4 regions of the Pseudomonas sp. WMBT8 genome follow, and region 1 is predicted to be linked to each of the others. Evidence: predicted binding sites of a transcription regulator. Region 1 holds the regulator's gene; each other region holds the start of a gene.
What was found. Region 1 encodes sigma-54, which starts transcription at its own class of promoters, with help from an activator protein. Its sites were predicted from a motif close to ANTGGCATNNANNTTGCTNT; they were not measured.
Positions count from the first base shown of each region.

Region 1 (4,795 bases):
CGTCGCAATGAATATGCTTGGCACGTACCTCTTCAAGCAATTCCGGGAATCGCGTGAGGTGGCTGGGTAGGTTGCGTGCATCGATCGAAACGGCCACCAACGGTTGCGCCAGTTCGGTATGGATCAGCGCGCGCTCAGCCAGCTCGGGCAGGAGGCCAGCCGGCAAGTTGTCGATGCAATAGAAGCCGTTGTCCTCTAACACATTGAGGGCCGTACTTTTACCTGAGCCGGAACGCCCGCTGACGATGATCAAACGCATGATTACTGCCCGCTTTGCTCATCTAGGACAACCTGATACAGCGCTTCATTGGTGCTGGCGCTACGCAGTTTCTTACGTACTTCTTCACGGTCGAGCATGCTGGCGATCTGCCGGAGCAGCTCCAGGTGTGCATCGGTGGCCGCTTCCGGGACCAGAAGGACGAACAGCAGGTCAACCGGAGCGCCATCGATGGCGTCGAAATCAGTGGGGGCGTCCAGGTGCAGCAGGGCGCTTACCGGTGTTTCACAGCCTTTGAGGCGGCAATGAGGAATAGCGATGCCGTTGCCAAAACCGGTCGAGCCAAGTTTTTCACGGGCGATCAGGGCCTCATACACGTCTTGCATCACCAGTTCAGGCACTTCGCGGCTGATCAGGTTGGCAATCTGTTCGAGGGCTTTCTTTTTACTGCCGCCCGGCGCGTTCACGAGGGAACGGCCGGGGGTCAGGATGGTTTCAAGTCGAATCATGGGTGGGGAGTGTTAGCGGCCTGTGCCTTGAAGAAGGCTCTGCTGCTTTTCCTTATGCTTTTTGATTTGGCGATCCAGCTTGTCGGTCAGGTCGTCAATGGCGGCATACATGTCTGAATGCTCTGCATTGGCGACTACTTCCCCGCCGGGTATACGCAAGGTGGCTTCGATTTTCTGCTTCAGCTTTTCGACAGACATGATGACTTGCACATTGGTGATCTTGTCGAAATGCCCCTCAATTCGTTTGAGTTTTTCGCTGATGTAGGCGCGCAGCGGTTCGGTCACTTCCAGTTGGTGTCCACTGATGTTGACTTGCATACAGCTTCTCCTTCGTTGCCAGTGCATAAAGCGGCGGGTAGGGATACCCGCCACTGGAACGCTGTGGCCTGCCCGTCACATCAACCGCTTACGCTCGCTGGAAGGCGCGATCCCAAGGGACTCGCGGTACTTGGCGACGGTTCGACGGGCGACCTGAATGCCTTGTGCTTCCAGTAAACCAGCGATCTTGCTGTCACTCAACGGCTTTTTCTGATTTTCCGCCGCAACCAGTTTTTTGATGATCGCGCGGATCGCCGTGGACGAGCATTCGCCGCCCTCGGAGGTGCTGACGTGGCTGGAGAAAAAGTATTTCAGCTCATATATACCCCGTGGGGTATGCATGAATTTCTGCGTAGTGACCCGGGAGATAGTCGATTCATGCATGCCGACAGCCTCGGCAATGTCATGCAGCACCAAAGGCTTCATCGCTTCGTCGCCGTACTCCAGGAAGCCGCGCTGATGCTCGACGATCTGGGTGGCCACTTTCATCAGGGTCTCGTTGCGGCTTTGCAGGCTCTTGATGAACCAGCGTGCTTCCTGCAACTGGTTGCGCATGAACGTGTTGTCGGCACTGGTATCGGCCCGGCGCACGAAGCCTGCGTACTGCGGGTTGACCCGCAGGCGTGGCACCGATTCCTGGTTCAGTTCCACCAGCCAGCGCTCGTTGTCCTTGCGCACAATTACGTCAGGTACGACATATTCGGCTTCGCTGGACTCGATCTGCGAGCCTGGGCGCGGGTTGAGGCTCTGTACCAGTTCGATGATCTGGCGCAGGTCATCTTCCTTGAGCTTCATCCGGCGCATCAGCTGGCTGTAGTCGCGGCTGCCCAACAGGTCGATGTAATCGGTGACCAGGCGTTGGGCCTCGGTCAGCCACGGTGTCTTGGCGGGCAGTTGGCGCAATTGCAGCAACAGGCACTCGCTGAGGTTGCGCGCGCCAATGCCGGCAGGCTCGAACTGCTGGATGCGGTGCAGGACGGCTTCGATTTCGTCCAGCTCGATATCCAGCTCCGGGTCGAAGGCCTCGAGGATTTCTTCAAGGGTTTCGTCCAGGTAGCCCTGATTGTTGATGCAGTCGATCAGGGTCACGGCGATCAGGCGATCGGTGTCGGACATCGGGGCAAGGTTCAGTTGCCACAGCAAGTGGCTCTGCAGGCTTTCGCCGACGGAGGTGCGGGTGGTGAAGTCCCACTCGTCATCATCGTTGCTGGGCAGGCTGCTGGCGCTGGTCTGGTAGACATCTTCCCAGGCCGTATCCACCGGCAGTTCATTGGGGATGCGTTCGTTCCATTCGCCTTCTTCCAGGTTATCCACCGTGGGTGCGGTTTCCTGGTAGGACGGTTCCTGGACGTCAGTGTTGGGTTTTTGCTCTATGTTGTCGGCCAGCGGGTCGGCATTATCGAAGTCGTCGCCTTCTTCCTGGCGTTCGAGCATCGGGTTGGACTCCAGGGCCTCCTGGATTTCCTGTTGCAGGTCCAGGGTCGACAATTGGAGCAGGCGGATGGCCTGTTGCAGCTGCGGTGTCATCGTCAGCTGCTGGCCCATTCTCAGGACTAGCGATGGTTTCATGGCAGGGGCTTAACACCTTATTCGCCGGCGCAATGCGCCATCCACGACAGGGCGCGTGAGCGCCAAACATAAGCAAATTATATGCCTGATATCGGGGGCTTTGCCTAGAGCGCGGTAACAATAAAAATAATGAGGTTTTTATTGACTCCCGCGCCTGATGGCGAATGTCCTGACACCCCAGCGCTTACAGGCGGAACTCGTGCCCCAGGTACACTTCCTTGACCAGTTCGTTGGCCAGGATGGTGGCGGAGTCGCCTTCGGCAATCAGTTGGCCGTCGTTGACGATGTAGGCGGTTTCGCAGATATCCAGGGTCTCACGCACGTTGTGGTCGGTGATCAGTACGCCGATCCCCTTGGCCTTGAGGTGATGGATGATCTGCTTGATGTCGCCTACCGAAATCGGGTCGACACCGGCGAAGGGTTCATCCAGCAGGATGAACTTCGGTGCAGTGGCCAGGGCGCGGGCGATTTCCACGCGACGGCGCTCGCCGCCGGACAGGCTCATGCCGAGGTTGTCGCGAATGTGGTTGATGTGGAACTCCTGCAGCAGGCTTTCCAGCTCCTGGCGGCGTCCGTCGCGATCCAGTTCCTTGCGGGTTTCAAGGATCGCCATGATGTTGTCGGACACCGACAGTTTGCGGAAGATCGACGCCTCCTGGGGGAGATAGCCGATCCCGGCCCGTGCACGACCGTGCATGGGCTGGTGGCTGACGTCCAGGTCGTCGATCAATACGCGACCCTGGTCCGCCTGGACCAGGCCGACAATCATGTAGAAGCAGGTGGTCTTGCCGGCACCGTTGGGGCCAAGCAGGCCGACGATCTGGCCGCTGTCGATCGACAGGCTGACGTCGCGCACGACCTGACGGCTTTTATAGGCCTTGGCCAGATGCTGGGCTTTCAGGGTTGCCATTACTGGGCCTTCTTCTTCGGCTGGATAACCATGTCGATTCGCGGACGTGGCGCAGTGACCTTGGTGCCATTGGCGCGGCCGGCAGTGGCGACCTGCTTGACGGTGTCGTAGACGATTTTCTCGCCTTCGGTCGAGTTGCCGTCACTGCTGATCACTTTGGCGCGGTCGGTCAGTACGATGCGATTCTGCGGGGCATGGTACTGGATGGTCACGCCGTAGCCCTTGATCGGAGCTGGGTCGGTCGCCGCCTGTTGCTGCTCGAAATAGGCCAGGTTGCCCACCGAGGTCACGACGTCGATGTCGCCAGCCGGGGTGCGGGTAAGGGTTACGGTATTGCCGGTAATCTTCATCGAGCCTTGAGTGATGATTACGTCGCCCTTGTAGGTCGCGATACCTTGTTTGTCATCCAACTGCGCATCGTCAGCCTGAATGTGGATCGGTTGCTGGCTATCGTTCGGCAGAGCCCAGGCGCTCACGCTTCCCAGTGCTGCGCCCAGACCGAGCAAAATAGGGAGGGTTTTAACGAGCCTCATACTGTCCTCTTACGTTCGATAGCAGGTGTATCCTGCTTTCTTTCAAATACGCTTTCATTCCCTTGCCAGTCGATACACCGCCAGCGCCGTCGATTCTAACGTCTTGCTCGGTCTGCGCATATTGCTTCTGTGGGAATACGGTCATGCGACTGCTGGTAATAATGGTGTCGCGGTTCTGGGCGTCAGTGCGGGCAACACGCACCGAGTCGATCAGCTCCACTTCGGTACCGTCCGGGTTGACCTCGCCACGCTTGCTGGTGACGTGCCACGGAAATTCGGTGCCGCGATACAGGTTCAGGTCCGGATTGGTCAGCAGTGTGACCTCCGAAGCCTTCAGGTGTTCGACCTTGTCCGACGTCATTTCGTACTGCACCTTGCCGTCTGGCAGGAACTGCACGCTGTAGGCGTTGGTGGCGTAATAGTCGATGGCGCCCTGGTCGACCTGCGCGACAGGCTGGTCGAGGAAGCGCTCCGGGCTGATATTCCAGTAGCCCACCGCGAGGAACAGCGCGGCGATGGCTCCGAATATCAGGAAGTTGCGAATCTTTTTGCTCAGCATAGAAGGCTCTATAGGTAGGCGGCGTGGGCCGCTTCAAGGCTGCCCTGGGCGCGCAGGATCAGCTCGCAGAACTCGCGCGCGGCACCTTCGCCGCCACGGGCCTGGGTAATGCCGTGGGCGTGTTCGCGAACAAATGACGCGGCATTGGCCACCGCCATGCCCAGGCCGACGCGGCGAATC
Region 1 is NZ_CP188096.1:5,110,292-5,115,086, reverse strand. It holds gene rapZ (RNase adapter RapZ) at 1-259, opposite strand, end outside; gene ptsN (PTS IIA-like nitrogen regulatory protein PtsN) at 262-726, opposite strand; gene hpf (ribosome hibernation-promoting factor, HPF/YfiA family) at 739-1,044, opposite strand; gene ACO77H_RS23230 (RNA polymerase factor sigma-54) at 1,120-2,613, opposite strand; gene lptB (LPS export ABC transporter ATP-binding protein) at 2,798-3,523, opposite strand; gene lptA (lipopolysaccharide transport periplasmic protein LptA) at 3,523-4,056, opposite strand; gene lptC (LPS export ABC transporter periplasmic protein LptC) at 4,043-4,615, opposite strand; gene ACO77H_RS23210 (KdsC family phosphatase) at 4,624-4,795, opposite strand, start outside.

Region 2 (4,795 bases), 640 kb from region 1:
GATCGTTCCTTGACCCATTCGCAGAAACGGCTCATGCCATAGCGGCTCAGGCCCTCCTGGGCGATGACGCGAATATCCAGCCAGGTGGCGTTGATGTTTTCCCACATGTCCGCAGTAATTCGCCCACGCACGGCATGGGCACTGGCGCGGGCGGCGCCCAGGCAACTGTAGATGCTCGCCGGGTTGGCGGCATCCAGGGCAAAGAAGTGCAACAAACGCTCGGCATGCAACTCGCCGTGACGCGCGTGATAGTCGTCCAGGGTGCCGGTGATCAGCAGGGGCATGGCCAGTTCGTGCAGGCCATCGCCGCGCCCATCCTGGGGCATCAGCGACAGCGAATAACTGACATCCAGCATGCGCGCGAGGTTTTCCGCGCGCTCCAGGTAGCGCGACATCCAATATAAATCCGAGGCAGTTCTGCTCAGCATGGTTTCATTCCTCGACCACCCAGGTGTCTTTAGTGCCGCCACCCTGGGATGAGTTGACCACCAACGAACCCTCCCGCAGCGCCACACGGGTCAGCCCGCCGGGCACCACACGGGTTTCCTTGCCGGACAGGACGAACGGCCGCAGGTCGATATGCCGGGGCGCTATACCGTTTTCGACAAAGGTCGGGCACGTCGACAGACACAGGGTCGGCTGGGCGATGTAGGCATGGGGCTTGGCCTTGATCCGCGCACGAAAGGCTTCGATCTCAGCAGCCGTGGCAGCCGGGCCGACCAACATGCCGTAGCCACCGGAGCCCTGGGTCTCCTTGACCACCAACTGCGGTAGGTTCGCCAGCACGTGAGACAGTTCGTCAGGCTTACGGCACTGGAACGTCGGAACATTCTTCAGGATCGGCTCTTCATCCAAGTAAAAACGGATCATGTCGGTGACGAAGGGATACACCGACTTGTCATCCGCCACCCCGGTGCCAATGGCATTGGCCAGCACCACATTGCCCGAGCGGTAGGCGGCCAGCAGGCCGGGCACACCAAGCATGGATTCGGGGTTGAAGGCCAGCGGGTCGAGGTAGGCATCGTCGAGGCGCCGGTAGATCACGTCCACAGCCTTGGGCCCGTCGGTGGTGCGCATGAATACGCGGTCGTCGCGCACAAACAGGTCAGCGCCTTCCACCAACTCCACACCCATTTCCCGGGCGAGGAACGCATGCTCGAAGAACGCGCTGTTGAAGCGCCCCGGCGTCAGCACCACCACGCTGGGGTTATCCAGTGGGCTGGAGCTTTTCAGGGTATCGAGCAGCAGGTTGGGGTAATGATCGATCGGCGCGATGCGCTGGGCGGCGAACAGTTCGGGGAACAGGCGCATCATCATCTTGCGGTCTTCGAGCATATAGCTCACGCCGCTGGGGGTGCGCAGGTTGTCTTCCAGCACGTAGTACGTGCCGTCGCCATCCCGTACGAGGTCGACACCCGAGACGTGGGAATAAATATCGCGGTGCAGGTCCAAGCCCTGCATCGCCAACTGGTATTGCTCATTGGCCAGCACTTGCTCGGCAGGAATGATCCCGGCCTTGATAATTCGTTGGTCGTGATAAAGGTCGGCAAGGAACAGGTTCAATGCCTTGACCCGTTGAATGCAGCCTCGTTCGACAATTCGCCATTCGCTGGCGGGAATGCTGCGCGGGATGGTATCGAAGGGGATCAGGCGCTCGGTGCCCTGCTCGTCGCCGTACAGGGTGAAGGTGATACCCGCGCGGTGGAACAGCAAATCGGCTTCACGCCGACGCTGGGCCAGCAGCTCGGCAGGGGTTTGATCCAGCCAGCGGGCAAACTCGCGATAGTGAGGGCGGACCTGGCCAGCCTCATCGTACATTTCATCGTAATAAGTGCGGATCATGCCGAACTCCTTGTCACCCGGACGCAACGGACTGTCGCAAGGCCCGTGCCAGCGGCATAAACACTTAAGTATCAATTAGTTGGATATAGCCAAAGGCAGCACCGCACCGTCCTGGTGCAACAACCGCCCGGGCCTTGCCACTCGCGCTTCAAAGCGACGCAGGCATTGCCTATCACCAGCATAGCCAGAGTTGATTTCACTGCCCGGGAAAGCTTGCGGATAATCACGCTCATCCGCTGAACAGGATTCGTCCTACAGCATCACCTCGTCACCGCCGGTAATTTGCTTGTGCAAGTACCGACCGGTTCCCCTTCTTTCCGGTCTTCCCTTTTAGCCACCCTGCTCGGGTGGCTTTTTTTTGTGGAGGAATTTTCGCAATAAGTTCCAAGTACTTTGCCGCGCCACAAACAAAATCGGCCGACCCGAGGGTCAGCCGATACGCTGCTTTATTGATCATGTGTCTACATGGGTAACCCACGAACCTCGTGCTTCACGCCCCATCCCTCGATAATCCCGCCCAAGGGCTCGACTACCGCCTCAAAGTCCTGCTCGAAATCACCAATACCGTCGTAGGTGGCGAACATGACTTTGCTCAATTCCAAGAACCAGGCACCGTCATCCCGTGCACTGACCTGGGCATTGATCGACTCCCCACGAAACCGACCCGCAGCCCGGCGCGCACGTTCCTCATCCGGGAAAATGGCGTAGAACTCAATGGGGTGGAAGCGCGAGAAGTCAAAGCCGCCCTCTTTCATGCGGCGTAACACGTGGGTGCTGATGTCTTCTTGATAGGCTGTGCTCATGAAACGTCCTCCTAAACCGATGGATAGACTTTCCGTGCTTCCCAGAGCCTGCGCGCGAACGGCGCAGGTTGACGGCAATGACATCGCCGCAGGAAAACAAGCATGTAGCTGACAAGACCAGACCTTAGCGATTCATTCGCTGATCTCCCTTGCAGAGTAGCGCGAAGCTATCACCTCCACCAGCAGCGCTTTAAAGACGTACAGGGAATATTCAGGCGGCGGGAGAAATGTCGAGGATCTGGATACTGTTCTGGTCCTTCAAGCTCTTGACCGTCGGTTCGGCGATCCGGCCATCCAGGTCATTGAGGTCCAGCTTGGCGGGGATGGGCAGCAATTTGGCGCGAATCATCTGCGCCGCATCTTCGAGGCTGGGCTTTTGCGCACAGGCGAACAGCTCTACCGATTGCACGCCGTGATCGTCAACGAAGGTAACTTGCCAGTTTTGCATCAGTGCCTCCTCGATAAAGCCCATGGATGGGCTTACACATATCTGGACCTTGAGGGCACGGTGATCGTTCCACTCAAGGCAGGAGGCATATGATCGGTTGGGCTTACGGCTTCTCGGCCGCTGCCTTGAGGGCTTTCAAGGTGTTGAAAGGCGCTTCAACCACAAACTTGTTGGCCAGCCAGGAAGGCACGCTGCCACCTGGCTCGGTGTGAACCTGGTAGGTCACTTCGGTCTGGTCGGCGCCTTTGGGCGCCAATTTCCAGAAGCCTTCGACCTGGGCCACGCGCACATAGCCTTTCTCTTCCGGCAGATAGGTCGGCACTTCCAGCAGTTTGCGGGTCACGCTGCCATCGGCGGCCTGGGTGGTGGTGATTTCCAGGATCGAGTCACGATCGGTCACCGGGAACGGGGCCTTGAACTGGGTGTAGGTCCAGCTCTTGTCACCTTCCTTCTTGAGCAGCTTCTGCGACTTGCATTCGTGAATCCACTTACAGGCGCCGACGACATCGTCCTGTAGGGCCTGGATCTTGGCCAATGGCGCCTTGATCACGGTAACGCCGCGATACGCCTTGTATTTGGAGCCGGCCACTTCACTCAAGGCAACCTTGATACCTTCCTCATCCTTGGCAACCTGCCACTCTTCTGCCTGTGCAGTAGCTGCAAACAACACCGTAAAACCGCACAACACAGCCATTCGTTTCAGCGAACCCATTGTTGTATTCCTTATTGTTGAAGTTCTGACATTAAAGCCCACTAAGCCGCCGTCATCTGCTCCCACCAGCCGATCAACCTGATCGCTTCTTCCTGGCTACTACCACAGACCTCAAGATCCGCCGCAAAGGCACCGCACACCGCGGGCCGCTCAGGCTGGCCAAACAGTTGGCACAGCTGTTCGACCGACAGATGCAGGCAGCGTTCGCCCGCGGGTTTGCCATTGGGCATACCGGGCAGCGGCGAACTGATGGAAGGGGCGATACAACAGGCGCCACAGCCTTCACGGCATTTCATGACCAGCAGGTCCTCGACGACAAAGTGTTGATGGCCGGGCTAGAGTACGCCCTAAAACATTCGTTTTAAAATGGTCTAACAGAGGTTTTTCAAAGAAAACAAAAGTGACCGACCAGTCTGCGACAGAAGGTCAGTGGCTCAGGTCACTTTGGCGGGAAAGATTAATTCTTGAATTCAAAATCCAGGGCTGCGCCTTCTACATCGCGCCGCTCCTCATTGCGCATTTGCAACTGCATTTCGTTGCTCAGCAGGCGTCCGTTAATCTGGAATGCGCTGTTATCGACCGGTTTCTCGCCAAACATCGGCGGCAACAACGGCACGTTCTTGGGCTGCGGCATAGTGCCAAGGGGCTGCAGATGTCGGACCATTTCCTGGGGCAGGCTGAGGTCCAGTTTCGCCGGTGGTAGCTTGGTCTGGGCCACTTCACGGGCTGACTTGGACTTGCTGGCGATAGGTGCGCGCTTTTTTTCCTTGGCGGCTTTTTTAACCGGGGCGGCTTTTTTCGCCTGGACTGTTTTTTTCGCCGGCGCCGGCTTTTGTTCGGCAGCTGCCAGCACAACTGGCGCACTGGCAGGCGCTGCCACTACAGAAGTGGCGTTGCACAGGCTCGCCAGACAGATCAACAGCGCGGCAGGAAAAATAGAGGTCATATCGCCAACAGCATTAACGGCAGAAGGCCATATGCTCGCTTGTT
Region 2 is NZ_CP188096.1:4,466,548-4,471,342, forward strand. It holds gene ACO77H_RS20180 (alpha-E domain-containing protein) at 1-428, opposite strand, end outside; gene ACO77H_RS20185 (circularly permuted type 2 ATP-grasp protein) at 433-1,842, opposite strand; gene ACO77H_RS20190 (ribonuclease E inhibitor RraB) at 2,304-2,645, opposite strand; gene ACO77H_RS20195 (hypothetical protein) at 2,857-3,093, opposite strand; gene ACO77H_RS20200 (START domain-containing protein) at 3,197-3,805, opposite strand; gene ACO77H_RS20205 (YkgJ family cysteine cluster protein) at 3,847-4,101, opposite strand; gene ACO77H_RS20210 (translation initiation factor 2) at 4,263-4,751, opposite strand.
Region 2: ACO77H_RS20185 (circularly permuted type 2 ATP-grasp protein) is a predicted target of sigma-54. The motif match lies at 1,876-1,895, and genes of this name have one in related genera.

Region 3 (4,795 bases), 1.4 Mb from region 1:
TGCTCTTCGGTAGCACCCAGGTTGTCGAACAGGTCGAAGATCTGGTCCAGAACCCAGTCCGGACGCGCGCCTGGACGGTCAACCTTGTTGATGCACACGATCGGACGCAGGCCGGCTTCGAAAGCCTTCTTGGTCACGAAACGGGTTTGCGGCATAGGGCCGTCTTGAGCGTCAACCAGCAGCAGAACGGAGTCAACCATCGACATTACGCGTTCTACTTCGCCGCCGAAGTCGGCGTGGCCCGGGGTGTCCACGATGTTGATGTGGTAGCCGTTCCAGTTGATGGCGGTGTTTTTCGCCAGGATGGTAATACCGCGCTCTTTTTCCTGGTCGTTGGAGTCCATCACGCGCTCGTCGTTGAGCTCGTTGCGCTCCAGGGTGCCGGATTGACGCAGGAGTTTGTCTACCAGGGTGGTTTTACCATGGTCAACGTGGGCAATGATGGCGATGTTACGTAGATTTTCGATCACTTGTGTATCTCGATCAGAGGATTCGGTGTGCTGACAGGTCGTGGCAGCGATTAACAGTAGAGTCAGGCCTTGCCGTTACAGCTTGACGGCAGAGTCGGGGGGCCGGTGACGCAGGCCACAGGCAAACAGCCCCGGGCTCTTAGCTCGGTCGATAAACGCGCACATTGGCATGCCCCTCACTGAGCAAATGGTGGGCATGCAGGCGACTCATCACGCCTTTGTCGCAATACAGCAGGTACTGACGGCTGTTATCCAGTTCCTTGAAACGCGCGTTCAGTGCATAGAACGGCAGCGTTTGCACGTCGATGCCAGCGACTTCCAGCGGCTCGTCGCAAGCGGCATCCGGATGACGGATGTCGATGACAATCTGGCCGGCCAGTGCTTCGCTGACTTCTTCGATCTGCACATCCTGGCCCAGTTCGTCGATTACCCGATCGATCGGCACCAGTTTGGCGTTCTCGAGCGCTCGCTCCAGAATCGCCATGTCGAATTCTTTCTCTTCATGCTCCACGCGGTAGCGCTTGGCATGGGTCTTGGGGTTCACCGAAATGACCCCGCAGTACTCTGGCATGTGCTTGGCGAAATCAGCGGTGCCGATTTCGTTGGCCAGGTCGATGATGTCTTGCTTGTGGCTGGCGATCAGCGGGCGCAATACCAACTTGTCGGTCACGCAGTCGATCACAGACAGGTTCGGCAGGGTCTGGCTGGAGACCTGGGAAATCGCCTCGCCGGTGACCAGCGCTTCGATTTGCAGGCGGTCGGCGATTTTCGACGCTGCGCGCAACATCATACGCTTCAATACGACGCCCATATGACCGTTATCGACTTTTCCGAGAATTTCTCCCAGGACTTCCTCGAACGGCACGCTGACAAACAGCACGCGCTGGGAGCTGCCGTACTTCTTCCAGATATAGTGCGCGACTTCCATCACGCCCAATTCGTGTGCACGCCCGCCCAGGTTAAAGAAGCAGAAGTGGCTCATCAGGCCGCGGCGCATGATCTGGTAGGCCGCCACGGTGGAGTCGAAACCGCCGGACATCAGTACCAGGGTCTGCTCCAGCGCGCCCAGCGGGTAGCCGCCGATGCTGTTGTGCTGGCTGTGGATCACAAACAACCGTTGGTCGCGAATTTCGATGCGCACTTCGATTTGCGGCTCTTTCAGCGAGATTCCAGCCGCGCCGCACTCACGACGCAGCTTGCTGCCGACGTACTTCTCGACGTCCATGGAGCTGAACGGATGCTTGCCCGCACGCTTGCAACGCACCGAAAAAATCTTGCCCACAAGGCTGTCGCCAAAGTGCAGTTTGCATTTTTCAGTGATGTCGTCGAAGTCGCCCAGCGGGTACTCGTCAACCTGCAGGAAATGCGCGATGCCCGGCATGCAGCTCAGGCGCTCGGTCATATCTTTCAAGGCTTTAGGGTCGCTGACGCGGGTTTCCAGCTCGAGATTGTCCCACACACCGTTCACCACCACGGCCGGGTCCAGGTCACGGAGCACAGCGCGGATGTTCTTGGCCAATTGACGGATGAAACGCATCCGTACCGGTCGGCTCTTGATGGTGATCTCGGGGAAGACTTTAACGATTAATTTCATGGAAACAGCGCGCGCAGGGCCAGCCGAAAAAGGGGGGCGCGGATTATAGCGGAAATCGCTCAAGGTTTAACCAGTTAATATACAAACGGCATGCAGCGCACCAAAGAGGTGCATTTAAGACTGATTGCGCTACATTGCAGTGCGCGATTTTTGCCGTTTTGACGATTTGCACCTTTATAGGGGCCATTTTGAGGCAAAAAACCCATGTCGGGGCACTGGCATGCAATTTGCTCTCTTGTGAGGCAGGTTGCCATGGCGGACTATCCGCGCCGGCATCACCCACATTCTAAGGGCTACTCCACTACCCAAGCCCGAAGCCACCCGGAGGACACTATGTCGAAGTCGGTTCAACTCATCAAAGATCATGACGTTAAATGGATTGATCTGCGCTTCACGGACACCAAAGGCACTCAGCACCACGTGACCATGCCGGCTCGCGACGCGCTGGATGACGCCTTCTTCGAAGAAGGCAAAATGTTCGACGGCTCCTCCATCGCTGGCTGGAAAGGCATCGAAGCCTCCGACATGATCCTGATGCCGGACGATTCCACCGCCGTACTCGACCCGTTCACCGAAGAGCCGACGCTGATCATCGTCTGCGACGTGATCGAGCCTTCGACCATGCAGGGCTACGACCGCGACCCACGTGCGATCGCCAAGCGTGCCGAGGAATACCTCAAGTCCACCGGTATCGGTGACACCGTATTCGTGGGCCCGGAGCCTGAGTTCTTCATCTTTGACCAAGTGAAGTTCAAGTCCGACATCTCCGGTTCCATGTTCAAAATCTTCTCCGACCAAGGTTCGTGGATGTCCGACCAGGACGTGGAAGGCGGCAACCATGGCCACCGTCCAGGCGTCAAAGGCGGCTACTTCCCGGTTCCACCGTTCGACCACGACCACGAAATCCGTACCTCCATGTGCAACGCCATGGAAGACATGGGCCTGGTCATCGAAGTTCACCACCACGAAGTGGCGACTGCCGGCCAGAACGAAATCGGTGTGAAGTTCAACACCCTGGTGGCCAAGGCTGACGAAGTACAGACCCTCAAGTACTGCGTACACAACGTGGCTGTGGCCTACGGCCGTACCGCTACCTTCATGCCTAAGCCTCTGTACGGCGATAACGGTTCGGGTATGCACGTTCACCTGTCCATCGCCAAAGATGGCAAGAACACCTTCGCTGGCGAAGGTTATGCCGGCCTGTCCGACACTGCCCTGTACTTCATCGGCGGTATCATCAAGCACGGTAAGGCCCTGAACGGCTTCACCAACCCGTCGACCAACTCCTACAAGCGTCTGGTCCCAGGTTTCGAAGCGCCAGTGATGCTGGCCTACTCGGCGCGCAACCGTTCCGCTTCGATCCGTATTCCTTACGTGTCCAGCCCTCGCGCTCGCCGTATCGAAGCACGTTTCCCGGATCCAGCAGCCAACCCGTACCTGGGCTTCGCTGCCCTGCTGATGGCTGGCCTGGACGGCATCCAGAACAAGATCCACCCAGGCGACGCCGCCGACAAAAACTTGTACGACCTGCCGCCTGAAGAGGCCAAAGAGATCCCACAAGTGTGCGGCAGCCTGAAAGAAGCCCTGGAAGAGCTGGACAAGGGCCGTGCGTTCCTGACCAAAGGCGGCGTGTTCAGCGACGACTTTATCGATGCCTACATCGCCCTGAAAAGCGAAGAAGAAATCAAGGTCCGCACCTTCGTACACCCACTGGAATACGAGCTGTACTACAGCTGCTGATCCGGTAGCGCCGCTTAGTGGCGTGACAAAAAGGCCTCCTTCGGGAGGTCTTTTTTTTGCCCGAAACAATGACTATCCACCTTTGCAAACCCATCAAAACTGTAGGAGCTGGCTTGCCTGCGATGGCGGTGTATCTGTCGCATCACGACTGACTGAACCACCGCTATCGCAGGCAAGCCAGCTCCTACAGTTTGATGGGGTGCTTCCAGGAAATATTTGATCGCTGAACAGAATGTGGGGATTCGCACTATATTGGTGCGATAGGTTGCACCCATGCCCACGGACCAGCCCATTTTGGGTCGAAATCTCCCGAGCAGGCTGGCAGAGCGCCATAGTTTCGCGCCTCAAGCCCCCATTTCAGGGCTTTTACGCTTCTTTTCGGAGCCTTGGTTTGGTTTTTGCATTTTCCTGGTATCAGCGTGTGCCTCAAGCCCACGCCTTGCTCCAAAAGAGGTCCTAATGACCATCAGCGACGCACTGCACCGCTTGCTACTCGACAACCTGACCACCGCGACCATCCTGCTCAATGACGAACTGCGCCTTGAGTACATGAACCCCGCGGCGGAGATGCTCCTGGCCATCAGCGGCCAGCGCAGCCATGGGCAATTTATCAGCGAGCTGTTCACCGAGTCCGCCGAGGCCTTGAGTTCCTTGCGCCAGGCCGTGGAGCAGGCCCACCCGTTCACCAAGCGTGAAGCGATGCTCACCGCCCTCACCGGCCAGACCCTGACCGTCGACTACGCGGTAACACCGATCCTGAGCCACGGCGCCACCTTGCTGCTGCTGGAGGTGCATCCCCGTGATCGCCTGCTGCGCATCACCAAGGAAGAGGCCCAGCTGTCCAAACAGGAAACCAGCAAGATGCTGGTGCGTGGCCTGGCCCATGAGATCAAGAACCCGCTGGGCGGGATTCGCGGCGCTGCGCAGCTGCTGGCCCGCGAGTTGCCGGATGAAAACCTCAAGGACTACACCAACGTCATCATCGAAGAGG
Region 3 is NZ_CP188096.1:377,730-382,524, reverse strand. It holds gene typA (translational GTPase TypA) at 1-470, opposite strand, end outside; gene thiI (tRNA uracil 4-sulfurtransferase ThiI) at 610-2,064, opposite strand; gene glnA (glutamate--ammonia ligase) at 2,398-3,804, shown strand; gene glnL (nitrogen regulation protein NR(II)) at 4,264-4,795, shown strand, end outside.
Region 3: glnA (glutamate--ammonia ligase) is a predicted target of sigma-54. The motif match lies at 2,279-2,298, and genes of this name have one in related genera.

Region 4 (4,795 bases), 570 kb from region 1:
CACGCATGCAAAAATTGCATATCATCCTGCATACTTCATTGTCCGGTGTATTCAACCAGGCAATGGTCAAGAAGGTCGGTGCCGATGACTTCCTGGCCAAATTCCGTCCTGATGACCTGGCATCCCGGGTCGTTGAACGGATCAAATCTGCAGATCACGGCTAGGGGCTTTCTCCCTGGCGGTCACACGAGTTAAGAGGCGGTTTCATTGTCTACGGGTAATTTGGATTTCGAACAGTTCCGGGTCTTCCTGGAAAAAGCCTGTGGCATATTGCTCGGTGAAAACAAGCAATACCTGGTATCAAGCCGTCTCAACAAATTGATGGAGCAGCAGGGCATCAAGTCCCTGGGCGAGTTGGTACAGCGCATCCAGGGCCAACCGCGCAGCGGGCTCAAGGAGATGGTGGTCGATGCCATGACTACCAACGAAACCCTGTGGTTTCGTGACACCTACCCCTTCGAGGTGCTCAAGAACAAGGTATTGCCCGAGGCCATCAAGGCTAGCCCTGGCCAGCGCTTGCGCATCTGGTCGGCGGCGTGTTCGTCTGGGCAGGAACCCTATTCGCTGTCGATGTCCATCGATGAGTTCGAACGGACCAATATGGGCCAGTTGAAGGCCGGGGTGCAAATTGTTGCCACTGACCTGTCCGGCACCATGCTGACCAACTGCAAGACCGGCGAATACGACAGCCTGGCCCTGGGCCGCGGCCTGTCCCCGGAGCGCCTGCAGCGTTACTTCGACCCCAAGGGCGCCGGGCGCTGGGCGGTCAAGGCGCCGATCAAGAGCCGGGTGGAGTTCCGCTCGTTCAACCTGCTGGACAGCTACGCCAGCCTTGGCAAGTTCGACATCGTGTTTTGCCGCAACGTCTTGATCTACTTCTCGGCTGAAGTGAAGAAGGACATCCTGCTGCGCATCCACGGTACGCTCAAGCGTGGCGGCTATTTGTTCCTCGGCGCGTCCGAGGCGCTGAACGGTTTGCCGGATCATTACCAGATGGTGCAGTGCAGCCCAGGCATTATCTACCAGGCCAAGTGATGGCTTGAGCCGAGCCGACGCAAAAGGGAGCCCCCAGGGGCTCCTTTTTTTTGTCCGGCGATCCTGGGGCGTACCCTGCTGGAACTGATGTTTCCTTCCTCACCACCCAGCATTGGGTGGGCAAATTCAGCCCGCCCAATACGAAAGGTCGTGTTTGCGACGGTGGGATTGACTCTTCGTCGCGCTCACCAGAAGGAGGGTGTATGGGAAACGTTTCATCAGGGTACGGTCCGCAAGGTGCACGGTTTGCATTCGATTCTTCAGTTGAACAGCGGCGTATCGATGATCCCTTGGCGGGAAGAGGGCAGGCAGGTTCAAGGCCTGTATTTGGCGCCCATGGCCCCAGGCCGCCGGGTATGAATTTTGTCTCGGGTAATCCCAGGGCTTCGAGCCAGCCTTTCAATTATGGCGCTTATCCATCCGGCGGTAATTCTGCCCTGGCTCACAACAATTTTTTTCCTTCCAATAGCGCGACGCCGGGGAGAAAAACCGCGGATATTTTTGGCGGTTTTTTCCAGAGTGAAAACGGCAACTGCGCCACTATTTCAGCCATCAAGGCCTCAATGCAGCGTTTTGGCCAGAAACCGACCGATATCTTCAAGGACGTGAAGAAAACCGCCAATGGCTACCATGTCACCATGCGGGATGGGAAAACCGTGGATTTGACCCGGCAGGAACTGCAACAGGCCACCCAGCACGCCGGGCTCAAAGGAAGTGATCCCGCGATGATCAAGGACGCCAGCTTTATATACGCCGTCAGTGCCAAGCGGGCGCAGAACGAAAACCACGAAGGATCAGGGCACAGCTATGCCAAGGCCTTGGACTCTCTTAAAAACGGGGAGTACACCAAGGATGTGTTTGTCCGGTTGGGCCTGAAGGATCATGTCAGACAGGGGACTTTGCGCGACTTGCAAAGTGGCATGGTGGGTACGATAGACAAGGATGTGGGCGGTGCCGGTACCGCGCACTCGATGGCGGTAATTGGGGGAATGGAGGAGCGCTGGGGCAAAGTGGGACAGCGAGCCACGGCGGGCAAGATTTCCGATGGCAGGGGGCACGAATGGAAAGAGAACGTATTGGTTCTGACTTGATGGCACTCCTCCAGGCCACCTCCGCAGGAACCGGCAATCCGGCTCCTGCCGCTTTCTTTAAACGGCAATGCCCATTGCCGCTTTCCTGACGTTTCGCGGAAAAGCGTTGCCGCTTTTGCGCCATTGCCGCCGGCAATGCCTGCCTAACCCCTTGATTTATTGGGGTTGATAAACCTGGCATGGGGCTTGCTATAACCCTGTTACGAAAAGCAGGTCAGCCCCTAAAGGTTTCCGCCATGAGCATCAGCTTCGATAAAGCGCTCGGTATCCACGAACAAGCCCTGGGCTTCCGCGCCCAGCGTGCCGAAGTCCTGGCTAACAACATCGCCAACGCCGATACCCCGAACTACAAGGCTCGGGACCTGGACTTTGCCGCCGTGCTCGCCGCACAGAGCGACAAGACCAAGAACGGCTCCTTCGCCTTGAACATGACCAATAACCGTCATATCGAAGCCCAGGGCCTGAGCAGTGGCGATGAGTCGCTGATGTATCGCACGCCGATGCAGCCGTCGATCGACCAGAACACCGTCGATGCGCAGCTGGAGCAATCGAACTACGCCGAGAACTCGGTGAACTTCCAGGCCAGCTTCACCCTGCTCAACAGCAAATTCAAAGGGCTGATGTCAGCCCTGCGCGGAGAGTAAGCCATGTCTCTATCCAGTGTTTTCAATATTGCCGGTAGTGGCATGAGCGCCCAGACCACGCGTCTGAACACGGTCGCCAGTAACATTGCCAACGCCGAGACAGTGTCGTCGAGCATCGACCAGACCTACCGCGCCCGGCACCCGGTGTTCGCCACCATGTTCCAGGCCGGTCAGAACGGCGGCAGCGATTCGTTGTTCCAGAGCCAGGATGCTGCCGGCCAGGGCGTCCAGGTGCTGGGGGTGGTCGAAGACCAGAGCAACCTCGAAGCGCGCTACGAGCCCAATCATCCTGCCGCGAACGAAAAGGGCTACGTGTACTACCCCAACGTCAACGTGGTCGAGGAAATGGCTGATATGATTTCCGCCAGTCGCTCGTTCCAGACCAACGCGGAAATGATGAACACCGCCAAAGCCATGATGCAGAAGGTCCTGACCCTCGGTCAGTGATAAGGGGCGCTAAAGCATGTCTGTCACTAACGATGTGTCGAATCAGTCGACGATCCAGAGTCTGTTCGACTCCAAGGTCAAGGATGCCAAGTCCACCCAGGGCAACCTGGCCGACACGGCCAAGGCGGCCTCGGGCAACCAGTCCCTGGGCAAGGATGCGTTTCTGCAACTGCTGGTTACCCAGCTCAAGAACCAGAACCCGCTGTCGCCCCAGGACAACGGTGCGTTCGTCGCGCAACTGGCGCAGTTCAGCAGCCTGGAAGGCATCAACACCCTGAACGACTCGGTGAACACCATCACCGGCAACTACAAGTCGTCGCAGGCGCTGCAAGCCTCGTCGCTGGTCGGGCGTTCGGTAATTATCGAAACCAACAAGGCCATGGTCGACACCAGCAAGAGCTTCACCGGCTCGGTCGCCGTGGGTTCGTCGGTGGGCAACGTCACCGTCAAGGTCACCGACAAGGACGGCAAGCTGGTCAAGACCATCGATCTGGGCGCCCAGAGCGCCGGCAAGTCGGACTTTATCTGGGACGGCAAGAACGAGGCGGGCGAGCAGCTGGATTCCGGCACCTACACCTTCGCGGCCAGCACCAAGAATGACGCTGGTGATTCGGTTGCCCTGAAAACCTCGCTGCCGGCCACGGTCACCAGCGTGACCTTGAGCCAGACTGGCGGCGAAATGCTGCTCAATCTTTCTGGCGGCATGGGCAGCATCAAGCTGTCGCAAATTCAGACTATCGGTACATAGAGCCGGCTAGATACGGCAAGAGGAGAGAAACATGTCTTTTAATATCGGCCTTAGCGGCCTCTATGCGGCCAACAAACAACTGGACGTGACCGGCAACAACATCGCCAACGTCGCGACCACTGGCTTCAAGTCGTCCCGCGCAGAGTTCGGCGACATTTATGCGGCGTCCCGCTTGGGCACTGGCAATAAAACCATCGGCACGGGCGTTAACCTGGCGGCGGTCTCCCAACAATTCACCCAGGGTGAAGTCAACGGCAGCGGTGGCGTGTTGGACATGGGTATCCAGGGCGGCGGCTTCTTCGTGCAGAAGGGTAGCGACGGCTCGCTGGAGTACACCCGTAATGGCTCGTTCCAGGCGAACAAGGACGGCTACATCACCAACAACACCGGCACCTCGCGCCTGCAGGGCTACGCTGCCGATGAAGATGGCAAAATCTCCAAGAGCGGCCTGACCGACCTGCGGATCAACCTGTCCAACTTGCCGCCCAAAGCGTCGACCAAGGTTGATTCCAGCAGCAACCTGAACTCCTCCAAGCCGGTGATCGACCAGACGACCAGCCCGTTTGATCCGACTGAAGCGAGCACGTTTACCGAGCAGTACGGCACCACTTTGTATGACACTCAAGGCAATGCCCATGAGATGGTGCAGTACATGGTGAAAACCGGCTCCAATACCTGGAAGTCCTACACCCTGATCGACGGACGCAATCCTGACGGTACGCCGGTCAAGGGCACAGGTGCGGTTGCGCCGGTGGCCTCCACGGTGACATTTGATACATCAGGCACGCTCAAGGGGATCGTCACTCCGCCAAGCACCGTATCCAACACCA
Region 4 is NZ_CP188096.1:4,543,444-4,548,238, reverse strand. It holds gene ACO77H_RS20595 (chemotaxis protein CheV) at 1-164, shown strand, start outside; gene cheR (protein-glutamate O-methyltransferase CheR) at 208-1,035, shown strand; gene ACO77H_RS20585 (hypothetical protein) at 1,239-2,126, shown strand; gene flgB (flagellar basal body rod protein FlgB) at 2,363-2,770, shown strand; gene flgC (flagellar basal body rod protein FlgC) at 2,774-3,217, shown strand; gene flgD (flagellar hook assembly protein FlgD) at 3,234-3,965, shown strand; gene flgE (flagellar hook protein FlgE) at 3,997-4,795, shown strand, end outside.
Region 4: flgB (flagellar basal body rod protein FlgB) is a predicted target of sigma-54. The motif match lies at 2,300-2,319, and genes of this name have one in related genera.